DNA from 2 places in the Oerskovia jenensis genome. Region 2 is predicted to be linked to the other one. Evidence: riboswitches for the same ligand, from Rfam matches in the RefSeq annotation. Region 2 holds a riboswitch; the other holds the start of a gene.

Region 1 (5,560 bases), 910 kb from region 2:
CGCGAGCCCGCGGCCCACCGTCACGTCGGCAGGGCCGAGCGCACCGGGCACGTCCCGCGGCCCGGGCCGACCGCCACGGGCTCCTGCTCGCTCCACCACCTGGGCTCCGTCCATCAGAACTCTCCTGCCGAGCGGTCGCCGCGCAGGCGCTCCGCCACCATCATGACCGTTGCTGTCAGGACCGCGAGGACCACGCTCGCGGCGAGCGCCATGCCGTAGTTCTCCGCGCCGGGCCGCCCGATGAGCCGGAAGATCACGACCGGGAGGGTCGCGGTGTCGGGGCGGGCCAGGAACGACGTCGCCCCGAACTCCCCCAGCGAGACCGCGAACGCGAACCCGACCGCGAGGCCCAGCGACCGGGCCGCGATGGGCCCGTCGACCGCGGCGAACACGCGCGCGGGCGACGCGCCGAGGGTCGCGGCGGCCTCGCGCAGACGCGGGTCGATCGCGCGCAGCACGGGCAGCACCGTGCGCACGACGAGCGGGATCGCGACGACGGCCTGCGCGATCGGCACGAGCAGGCCCGAGGTCCGCAGGTCCACGTCGAGGCCGAGCGGCTTGTCGAGCGTGATGAGGAAGCCGAACCCGACCGTGACGGCCGAGACCCCGAGCGGGAGCATGAAGACCGAGTCGAGCGCGCCGATCGCGCGCCGCCCCGTGCGGGACCGCGGGCGCCGCGAGACGACGAGCGCCACGAGCCCACCGATCACGACCGCGATGAGCGTCGCGACCGCCGCGGTCCGCAGCGAGTTGGCGGCCGCCTCCCACACGGTCACGGTCAGGGCGTTGCGTCCGCCGGTCGTGCCGAGGTTCGCGTAGTTCGCGAGGCTCCACCCGGCGGGGGTCTGGAAGGACCGGACGAGCAGGTTGACGAGCGGCAGGGCGATCAGGCCGAGCACGACGACGGCGGTCACCACGAGCGGGACGGCGTCCGCGCGCAGGCGCAACGGTCGGGCGGCGGACGTCGCCGCGGACAGGTTGAGCGCGCGATCGCGCCGGGAGCGGGTCCGGTTCGCGACGCTCAGCGCGATCACGACGACCACGAGCTGCACCACGGACAGCACGGCCGCGGTGCGCAGGTCGAGGAACTGGGTGGTCTGGATCCAGATCTCGGTCTCGATGGTCCCGTACTGGATGCCGCCCAGGACGAGCACGACCCCGAACGCCGTGGCGCAGAACAGGAACACGATCGACGCCGCGGACGCGATGGCCGGGGCCAGGGACGGCAGCGTCACCGAGCGGAACGCGCGCCACGGCGAGGCGCCGAGCGCGCGGGCCGCCTCCTCCGCGCGCGGGTCGAGGTGCTCCCACAGCCCGCCGACCGTGCGGACCACGACCGAGTAGTTGAAGAACACGAGCGCCAGCACGATCGCCCCGAACGTGCCGTCGAGCCGCAGGAACCCGAGCAGCCCGCCCTCGACGAGCAGCGACCGGAACGCGACGCCGACCACGACGGTCGGCAGCACGAACGGCACGGTCACGAAGGCCCGCAGGAACGTGCGCCCCCGGAACCGGCACCGGTACAGCACGTACGCGCCGGGGACGCCGAGCAGCACCGAGAGCACGGTCCCGAGCACGCCCTGCCACAGCGTGAGCCCGATGATGCGCCAGGTCCGCGGCTCGGAGAACACCTCGGCGAAGCCGGAGAGGTCGAGGGAGCCATCGGTCACGAACCCGCGCGCGATCAGCGTCGCCACGGGCCACGCGAAGAACACCCCGAGGAACAGCAGCGGCAGCCCGGCGGCGAGCCCCCACAGGAGGACCCGCCCGCCGCGCCGTACGCCGGGTGCCAGGTCCCGGCTCATGGGCGTCATGCTCAGCCGATCACCGTCGACGTCCACGCCTTGATCCACTCGTCGCGGTGCGCGGTGATGTCGGCGGGGGCGACCTCGAACGGCTCCGGGGACAGCGGTGCGAACTCGGCCCACCCCTCGGGCAGCGCGACGTCCGAGTTCGCGGGGTACATGTACATGGTGTCGGCGATGTCGGCCTGGAACGCGTCGCTCACGAGGAAGTCGACGAGCTTCTTGGCGCCTTCGGGGTTCTCGGCCCCGGCGAGCACCCCTGCGTACTCGACCTGGCGGAAGCACGTGTCGAGCAGCGCGCCCGTGCTGGTCGAGGTCCCGTCCTCCGAGACGGTGAACGCCGGGGAGGTCGAGTAGGACAGCGCGAGGGGCCGCGGGCCCTTGCCCTCGGAGCCGGAGAAGTCGACCGAGTACGCGTCGGACCAGCCGTCGACGACCTTGACGCCGTTGTCCTTGAGCTCGTCCCAGTAGCCTTCCCAGCCGTTCTCGCCGTAGGCGCCGACGGTCGCGAGCAGGAACGACAGCCCGGGCGAGGAGGTCGCGGGGTTGGTCACGACGAGCAGGTCCTTGTACTCGGGCTTCGTGAGGTCGTCGAGGGTCACGGGCTCGGCGAGGCCCTTGTCGGCGAACCAGGCGTGGTCGACGTTGACGCACACGTCGCCCAGGTCCACGGGGGTCAGCGCTCCGTCGCCGATCGCGTACTGCGCGGCCGAGTCGGCCAGGCCCGCGGGCGTGTAGGGCTCGAGCACGCCCTCGTCGATCGCGCGTGTCGCGAACGAGTTGTCGATCCCGAACACGACGTCGCCCAGCGGCGCGTCCTTGGTCAGGACGAGCTGGTTGACGAGGGCCCCGCCGTCACCGGGGGCGACCTGCTCGACGGTCAGCCCCGACTCCTTCTCGAACGCCGCGAGCACGTCGTCGCTCACCGCGAACGAGTCGTGCGTGACGAGGGTGACGGTGCCGTTCGCGGCGCTCGACGAGCCGTCCCCCGAGCCGCTGTCGGTCGTGCCGGCGCACGCCGCGAGGGCCAGGACGCCGATCCCGCCGACGAGCCCGAGGCCGATCCTGTGGGCGGGGCTGCGGCGGGTACTGATGGTGTTCACGTGTCCTCCTTGGACGTCACAGGAGGGGCCTCGCGCACGGATGGTCCCGTGAGCGAGGTATGAGAAGCCCGACTTCCTCCACCGGTGCTAACCGGATCAGGTTCGAGGGTCTGCGGTGGTCCGCACTCTCAGCGCCCGTCGCCCGTTGTCTCCGGGCGGACGGCGCTCCCCTGTCGTTCACCTGCGACTTTACACCGCGGCCCGACGGCGCAGGCAGGGCTCCGGCGTGTGACGTCGCCCGGGGCGCGCCGCGCCCCGGGCGACGGCTACGGTGGGACGTGAGCTCCGCCGTCGGGCCTGCGTGCACGCCGGCGGCACCGCCCCGCCCGCCTCACCCTCACCGGAGGAAAACACATGGCCGAGAACGAGCAGACCCTCACCGAGAAGGTCGCGACCGTCGCACTGACGCTGGCCGCGGGCTGGGTCGCGCAGAAGGTCGTGACCGTGGTGTGGGCCAAGGCCACGGGGCACGACGCACCCAAGGACCTGGACGACCCCGAGGTCAGCGTCATCAGCGCCGTGACGTTCGCCGCCGCGGCCGCCGCGGCCAGCGTGTTCGCACGGCGGTTCGCGGGCCGTGAGGCCAAGCGCGTCGTGAAGCGGTTCGTGGCCCGCGCGTCCTGACGGACGCCGAGCCCTGGCGCGGGGCGGAGGGCCAGGACCCTCCGCCTCGCGCACCACGCCCTACCTCGGCGGCTCCTGCACCAGTGCCGCGACGGCCTTGTCGATGCGCCTCTGCCGGGTCTCGGCGGTCCTCGCGGCCTCGACGGGCTCGACCAGCGCGCGCCGGCGGCTGACCGACAGGGCGTCGAACACGGCGCGCGCCTCGGCCGTGAGGGCCGCCGCGAGGTCGTCGGGCACCGCGACCTCGCGCGGGGCGTCGTCGACCTCGATCTCGACGTCCACCTCGTCCCCGCCCGACACCCCGGCCGCTTCCCGGTTCTCCGCGCTGAGCGCGATCATGAACTGCCCCCGGTAGGGCGCGACCGAGCTGCGGTAGGTGTGACCGCCGAGCGTGACCCTCACCGGGACGCGCTTGCCCGCACCGAGCGCGGCGACCACGTCGTCGGGTACGGGGATGCCGGTGGCCGTCTTGCCGCTCTGGAGGATCGTCGCCCGGAATCGCATGGGCCCGAGTCTTCCACCGGCCCGACGACGTGGCGCGCCGACCGCTCGACGGTCGCCCCGCCGTCGGGCCGGAGCACGGGGCCGAGGCAGAACGTGCTGCGCGAGGCAGAACGCACCGCGCACTCCCTCGCGCAGCACGTTCTAACTCGCGGTCACACACCGTCACACGGTCACGCCGTGAGCATCGCCGCCGGGTTCTCGTGCGTCAGGCGACGCAGCACGTCCCGCTCGACCCCACGCTTCGCGAGCATCTCGGTGAAGACCGTGGGCACGTACGCGAACCCGTTGCCGCCGTTCTGCACCCACATCTGCTTGAGGAACACGTCGTGGCTCAGGAGCACCTGCCCCGCGAACCCCAGGTCGATCAACCGGTGCACCGCGCCCGCGGTCGTCTGCGGGTCGGGCGAGACGCCCTCCTTGGGGTAGGTGATGTCCATGCCGACCATGTCGAACTCGAGCCAGACCCCCCGCTTCGCGACCGACCACTGGTACTCGGGGTCCTCGGCCGACGGGTCCATGTGGCACAGCACGACCTTCTCCGGCCGGACCCCCACCTCGTCGAGCACGAGGTCGAGGATCGCGTGCGCACGTCGCTGCCAGCCCGGCAGGTGGATCTGCATCGCGACGTGCGGGTGCTCGAGCTGGGCCAGCGCGGAGGCACGCAGCGACGCCCGCTCGCCCTCGGTGAAGTCCGGCGAGACACCGATCTCCCCGATGACTCCGGGCCGGATGCCCGTGTCCCCGACGCCGTCGGACAGCTCGCGCGAGATCGCCGCGGCCTGCGCCTCCACGGACTGGACCGTGATGCGCTCGCCCTCGAACTTCTCGAGGTAGGCGCCCGCCCCCATGACGACGTTGAGGCCCGTGCGGCGAGCCACGTCGAGCAGGCGCTCGGGGTTGCGCCCGATCGACTCGCTCGACGTCGCGTCGACGACGGTCCGCCCGCCGAGAGCCTCGAAGCTGCGGATCTCCGCCTCGACGGCCGCGACCGGCTTGTCCGCGATGTTGTCGGCGCAGCAGTACGGGTCCTGGCGCAGCGCCCAGGCGACCGACGCGGACACCGGCTCCCGGATCACGGCCTGGGAGAACTCGTAGCTCGGCGCGTCGAGCACCCCGGACAGGTCGTTGAACAGGTGCTCGTGGGGCAGGGTCAGCCCCAGGTCCGACGCCGCGACGGGCCCCGTGACGGTCTGGACGAATCCGGCCGGCGTGACGTTCATCGCGGGCTCACCTCTCCTGCTTCACCACCGCCGACGGCGGCGGCCACCGCGTCACCCGGAGCCGCTCCCGCCGACGCTCCCGCCTTGCCCGACGGGATCATGCCGATCACCGCGGCGATCAGCGCGATCACCGTGCCGATGATCGTGGCCGCGTAGATCGTGTGACCGAGCGACGGGATCGCCGCGTCGATCAGGAGCGAGCCGACGAGCTGCCCGGCCGTCGAGGCGAGGCCCAGGAGCAGCAGGCCCAGACCGCGGACGAGCAGGGCCATGAGGGCGATCGAGAGCAGGCCGAGGGGGCCAC
Region 2 (5,560 bases):
GCCACCTCTTGAGATGACGGCCTGCGAGCGGGACCCGGAGCAGTAGTCCCCGACATCACGACGTCGCACACCCCGGCAGCAACCACGCATGCGCACCACCAGAGGAGTAGCAGTGACCAGAGATAGACGTCCCGCCCGGACCGGGGCTGCCCGGTCAGCGGGAGCCCGAGGGGGTGCGCTCGCGCTCGTGGCGGTCGTCCTCCTCGCGGGGGGTGTCACGGCGGGTATGGCGTTGGCGCCGGAGTCGGAGCCGGCGAGCGTGCGGAGTGCGACGCCGCCCGCCGCGGTGCCGGTCTCGCGTCAGGTGTTCGACGACGCCCGCAAGGTCAAGGTCACCCCGGTCGTCGCGGAGGAGGGCACGCTGTCCGTCGCGGACCAGGGCAAGGTCACGCGCTCGGTGTGCGCCCCGGGGGCCGTGATCGAGTCGGGATCGAGCCCGGCCACGGTCGACGACCGTCCGGTCGTGGCGCTCGCGACGTCGATCCCGTTGTGGCGGGACCTGGCTCCCACGGCCACGGGCGACGACGTGAAGGCCCTGCAGGTCGAGCTCTCTCGCCTCGGGCACAAGGTGAGCGCGGACGGCACGTATGGCGATGCGACCAAGGTCGCCGTGACCAAGCTGTTCAAGGCGGCGGGCGTGACCAAGCCGACCGGTGACCTGCCGGTGGCGTCGGTGCTGTGGCTCCCGGCGGCGTCGGTCACGGTCAAGGCGTGCGAGGTGCCCGTGGGTGGCGCGACGTCCGAGGAGGCGTTCGCGACGACCGCCGGGACGCTGGTCTCGCTCGGCCTGTCGGACACTCTCTCCAACGTCACGCCCGGGGACCGCGTGCTGCGCCTGGGCGAGCTGAGTGCACCGGTCGGGGAGGGCGGTGTGGTCACGGACCCGACGTTCCTCGAGGCCGTGCGCGGCAGCATGGAGTTCGCCGGGTGGCAGCGCACCGAGGGGTCCGAGCCGTTGACGCTCGAGTACGTGCTGGCCGCGCCACTCGATGTGTCGGTCGTGCCGCCGGGGTCGCTGTTCGCGCTGAGCGGTGCGACCGGTTGCGTGAGCGCAGACGGCACGGCGTACCCCGTGACGGTCATCGCGTCGAGCCTGGGGCAGACCCTCGTGACGTTCGACGGCCTCGACGCGGCGACCGCGCCCACCGAGGTCGAGCTCACCTCGCAGGAGGAGGGGCAGTCGTGCCGGTAGGGAGCAAGCGGCTGGTCGGGACGGGGTTGGGGCACGCGTTCCCCGGCACCGGGCTGCTCTTCACCGGGCTGGACCTGGAGATCGTGCCAGGCGAGGTGGTCGCGCTCGTCGGGCCCTCGGGCAGCGGGAAGTCGACGCTCCTGAGCATCGCCGCGGGGTGGGAGCGCCCCACGCAGGGGCAGGTCGAGCGCGTCGGGGTCGCGACGACCGGGTGGGTCTTCCAGAACCCGCACGGTGTCGCGCGTCGCGCCGCCCTCGACCACGTGGTGCTGCCGCTGCTGGCGCGCGGACTGCGCCGCCCCGACGCCGAGGACCGGGCTGCCGAGATCATGGCCCGGTTCAACCTCGCCCCGGTCGCCGACCGCCCTTTCCGTGCGCTGTCGGGCGGGGAGGCGCAACGCCTCATGCTCGCGCGCGCCGTGGCCCTGGCCCCGGATCTGCTCCTGGTCGACGAGCCCACCGCGCAGCTCGACCTGCGCACGGCCGCGACCGTCAACGAGGTCCTGGCGGGCATCGCGCAGGACGACTCGATCGTCGTGGTCGCCACGCACGACCCGCACACGCGCGACGCCTGCACCCGCGTGATCGACCTCGCCGACTTCCAGTCCGCGCAGGTCGCGGCATGACGGCGCCCGACGACGGCGCGCGGCCCGGCCTCGCGACCGCCCCGGGCGACGCTCACCGCCCCGGAGCGCCAGGCCTGCAGGACCCGTCCGCGGAGGAGCCCACCCGGCCCGCCGGAGGGCGGCCGCCCAGATCCGCGACACCTGTCGGTGCGTCCCCGGACACGCCGAGCCCGGCCCCCGGCCTCAGCCCCGGCGCCCCCACCCTGCCCGACGACGGAGCGCACCTCCGCGCGGAGGCGAGCGGCGGCGTCGGGCCGGGGGAGAAGCCCGCGCGACCAGTGCGGGCGCGTGCCATGCGGGCAGCGTCCGTAGTGTCCGAGGCGTGGCGGAACGTCGGGTCCGGCACGACGCGCGCGACCTTGTTCGCGGCGGTGCTCGTCGTGGTCGTCGGGGCGCTCGCCGCGGTCGACGTGCGCGCGGTCGTGGGCGTGATCGAGGGGGCCCGTGGGTACCGCGACGCGGGCGCGAGCGTGCAGATCCTCGAGGCCACGGGTCAGGTCGACGGGGCACGCTGCGAGGCCCTCGCCGGGGTCGACGGCGTCAACGCGGCCGGGGCCCTGCGGACCGGGGAACCGCTGCGGGCACTCAACCTGCCGTCGAGCGAGCTGACCGGGTTCGAGGCGACCCCCGGGCTGCTCGGCGCGCTCGACCGGGGCCGGGTCGCCGGGGCCGGTCTGTGGCTGTCCGCAGATCTGGCCGAGGCGCTGGGCGCGACGACCGGTGACTCGGTCGCGACCAATGCGGGACCCGCCCGGGTGGGGGCCGTGTACCCGTACCCGGACGACGGGCGCGACCGTGTGCTGGGCTACGCGGCCGTCGCGCCGGTGCCCGCGGCGGGACTGTTCGACTCGTGCTGGGTCGAGATCTGGCCCGTCGAGCCCGAGACCGCGACGCTCCTGCGCACGACCATCGTCGCCGACACAGCCTCCGAGGTTCAGCCCACCCAGAAGCAGCTCAACGGCCGGCTCGGCGCGACGTACGACGCGAGCGCCGAGTTCAGGGATCGTCTGACGAAGCCCGCGCCGATCGCCGCCGCCTTCCTGGGGTTGGCCCTGGGCTTCGCCGCGATTCGTCTGCGCCGCCTCGAGCTCGCCGCAGCCCTGCACGCCCGGGTCCCGCGCTCAGCGCTGACCTGGCAGGTGCTCCTGGAGACCGCGGTGTGGACCGGTGCCGCCGTGATCGTGACCGTTCCGGTGCTGTGGTGGCTCGCCGCCGATGCCGGCCTTCCCGCCGACCACCTCAGCACCTGGGTCATCGGCATGCGGACCGTCCTCGCGGGAGCAGGCGCGGTGCTCGTCGGAGTGGTCGTCGGGGCGCTCACGACCCGGGAGAAGCACCTGTTCAAGTACTTCAAGGAACGGTGACGTCGGCCCGGACCTCGACGCTGGGTGCGGAGTTCTTGTGCGGCACACACCGCGTGTCCCGCAAGAACTCCGCACCGACGGTGAGCCGGGCTGATCGCGGGACGCCCGCGCCGCCGTCGGGCAACCTGCGCTACGGTGACGACCGCACCACCCAGCACCACCGCACCACCAGCACGACCCACAACTCCACACACCCACGGGAGCTCGCAGCAGCGAGCTGAGAGGGCGGCTCAGCGCCGCCGACCGTTCGAACCTGTTCGGATCATGCCGACGTAGGGAGAGAGCAATGAGCTCTGAGACCGCTGTGCCCGCAACCACCGGGCGCGCCACCGCCGCACCCGCTGCGCACACCATCACGACCGGACCCATCGCCGGGTCCGCCAAGGTGCACCACCCGGTCCCGGGCGCGGAGCACCTGCGCGTCCCCGAGCGCCGCGTGCTCCTGAGCAACGGTGAGCACCTTGACCTGTACGACACCTCGGGCCCGTACACCGAGGTCGACGACCCGTCCGCGTTCGACCTCGCGGGCGGGCTGCCCGCGCTGCGGGCGTCCTGGCTCCGGCCCGACGCCGTCCCCACCGAGCGCGGTACGGGCGGCGCCCGGACGCAGCTCGCCTGGGCGCGCGCCGGGGTCGTGACCGACGAGATGCGCTTCGTCGCTGCCCGCGAGGGCGTCGACGTCGAGCTCGTGCGCGACGAGGTCGCGCGTGGCCGGGCGGTGATCCCGGCCAACCGTCGGCACCCCGAGATCGAGCCCATGATCATCGGCAAGGCGTTCGGCGTGAAGATCAACGCGAACATCGGGAACTCGGCCGTGACGTCCTCGATCGAGGAGGAGGTCGAGAAGATGGTGTGGGCCGCGCGCTGGGGCGCCGACACCCTCATGGACCTCTCGACGGGCAAGGACATCCACGAGACCCGCGAGTGGGTGCTGCGCAACTCCCCGATCCCCGTGGGGACGGTGCCGCTCTACCAGGCGCTCGAGAAGGTCAAGGGGGACCCCGCGAAGCTCACGTGGGAGATCTACCGCGACACCGTGATCGAGCAGGCCGAGCAGGGCGTCGACTACATGACCGTGCACGCGGGCGTCCTGCTGCGCTACGTCCCGCTGACCGCGCGTCGTGTCACGGGCATCGTGTCCCGCGGCGGCTCGATCATGGCCGCGTGGTGCCTCGCGCACCACCAGGAGTCGTTCCTGTACACGCACTTCGCGGAGCTGTGCGAGATCCTGCGCGACTACGACGTGACGTTCTCCCTCGGCGACGGCCTGCGTCCGGGGTCGATCGCGGACGCCAACGACGCGGCCCAGTTCGCCGAGCTGCGCACGCTGGGCGAGCTGACCAAGGTCGCGAAGTCCTACGGCGTGCAGGTCATGATCGAGGGCCCGGGGCACGTCCCCATGCACAAGATCGTCGAGAACGTGCGCCTCGAGGAGGAGCTGTGCGAGGAGGCGCCGTTCTACACGCTCGGGCCGCTCGCGACCGACATCGCGCCCGCCTACGACCACATCACGTCCGCGATCGGCGCCGCGATCATCGCCCAGGCCGGGACTGCGATGCTCTGCTACGTCACGCCCAAGGAGCACCTGGGGCTGCCCGACCGCGACGACGTCAAGACGGGCGTCATCACCTACAAGATCGCGGCGCACTCCGCCGACCTGGCCAAGGGGCACCCGCGCGCGCAGCTGCGGGACGACGCGCTGTCCCGTGCCCGGTTCGAGTTCCGCTGGCACGACCAGTTCGCGCTCTCCCTCGACCCCGACACGGCGCGCGCCTTCCACGACGAGACGCTGCCGGCCGAGCCCGCCAAGACCGCGCACTTCTGCTCGATGTGCGGACCCAAGTTCTGCTCGATGCGGATCTCCGCGGACGTGCGCGAGTACGCCGAGAAGAACGGCCTGACCTCGGTCGAGGCGATCGAGGCCGGCATGGCGGAGAAGTCGAGCGAGTTCACGGACGCGGGCGGCCGGGTCTACCTGCCGGTCGCGGGCAGCTGAGCCGCTGCCCCGGCCACCTGCCCGACCGCTGAGTGCGGAGTACTTGTCGTCGAACGAGCCGATCGGCGACAAGTACTCCGCACTCAGCAGGGTGGGGCGGGGTCAGCTCGTGCCGGGCGCCGCGATCCCGTGCTCGTACGCCCACACCACGAGCTGGACGCGGTCGCGCATGCCCGTCTTGGTCATGATCCGGCTCAGGTGCGACTTCACGGTGCTCGCCTCCAGGAAGAGCGTGGCGGCGATCTCCGCGTTCGACTGCCCCCGGCACAGCAGCGCCAGGATGTCGTGCTCGCGCGAGGTGAGCAGTCCCGAGGCGACCTCGTCGGGGGTGGCGGGGGACCGCCGTCGGGCGAACTCGTCGATCACGCGCCGCGTGAGCGTC

Evidence for each region. A riboswitch is a leader RNA that binds a small molecule or an ion and turns the genes downstream of it on or off. The one in region 2 is predicted to bind thiamine pyrophosphate.
Region 1: another riboswitch for thiamine pyrophosphate. It lies ahead of JOD49_RS13380 (thiamine ABC transporter substrate-binding protein); the one in region 2 lies ahead of thiC (phosphomethylpyrimidine synthase ThiC).

The regions. Positions count from the first base shown of each region.
Region 1 covers NZ_JAFBBO010000001.1:2,965,690-2,971,249, reverse strand. The annotation lists gene JOD49_RS13390 (ABC transporter ATP-binding protein) at 1-114, opposite strand, end outside; gene JOD49_RS13385 (ABC transporter permease) at 114-1,814, opposite strand; gene JOD49_RS13380 (thiamine ABC transporter substrate-binding protein) at 1,817-2,908, opposite strand; TPP riboswitch at 2,965-3,090, opposite strand; gene JOD49_RS13375 (DUF4235 domain-containing protein) at 3,263-3,532, shown strand; gene JOD49_RS13370 (DUF1905 domain-containing protein) at 3,593-4,036, opposite strand; gene JOD49_RS13365 (phosphotriesterase family protein) at 4,207-5,256, opposite strand; gene JOD49_RS13360 (DMT family transporter) at 5,253-5,560, opposite strand, start outside.
Region 2 covers NZ_JAFBBO010000001.1:2,050,753-2,056,312, reverse strand. The annotation lists gene JOD49_RS09245 (hypothetical protein) at 1-46, shown strand, start outside; gene JOD49_RS09240 (peptidoglycan-binding domain-containing protein) at 260-1,192, shown strand; gene JOD49_RS09235 (ABC transporter ATP-binding protein) at 1,183-1,818, shown strand; gene JOD49_RS09230 (hypothetical protein) at 2,112-3,182, shown strand; TPP riboswitch at 3,369-3,478, shown strand; gene thiC (phosphomethylpyrimidine synthase ThiC) at 3,469-5,178, shown strand; gene JOD49_RS09220 (response regulator) at 5,281-5,560, opposite strand, start outside.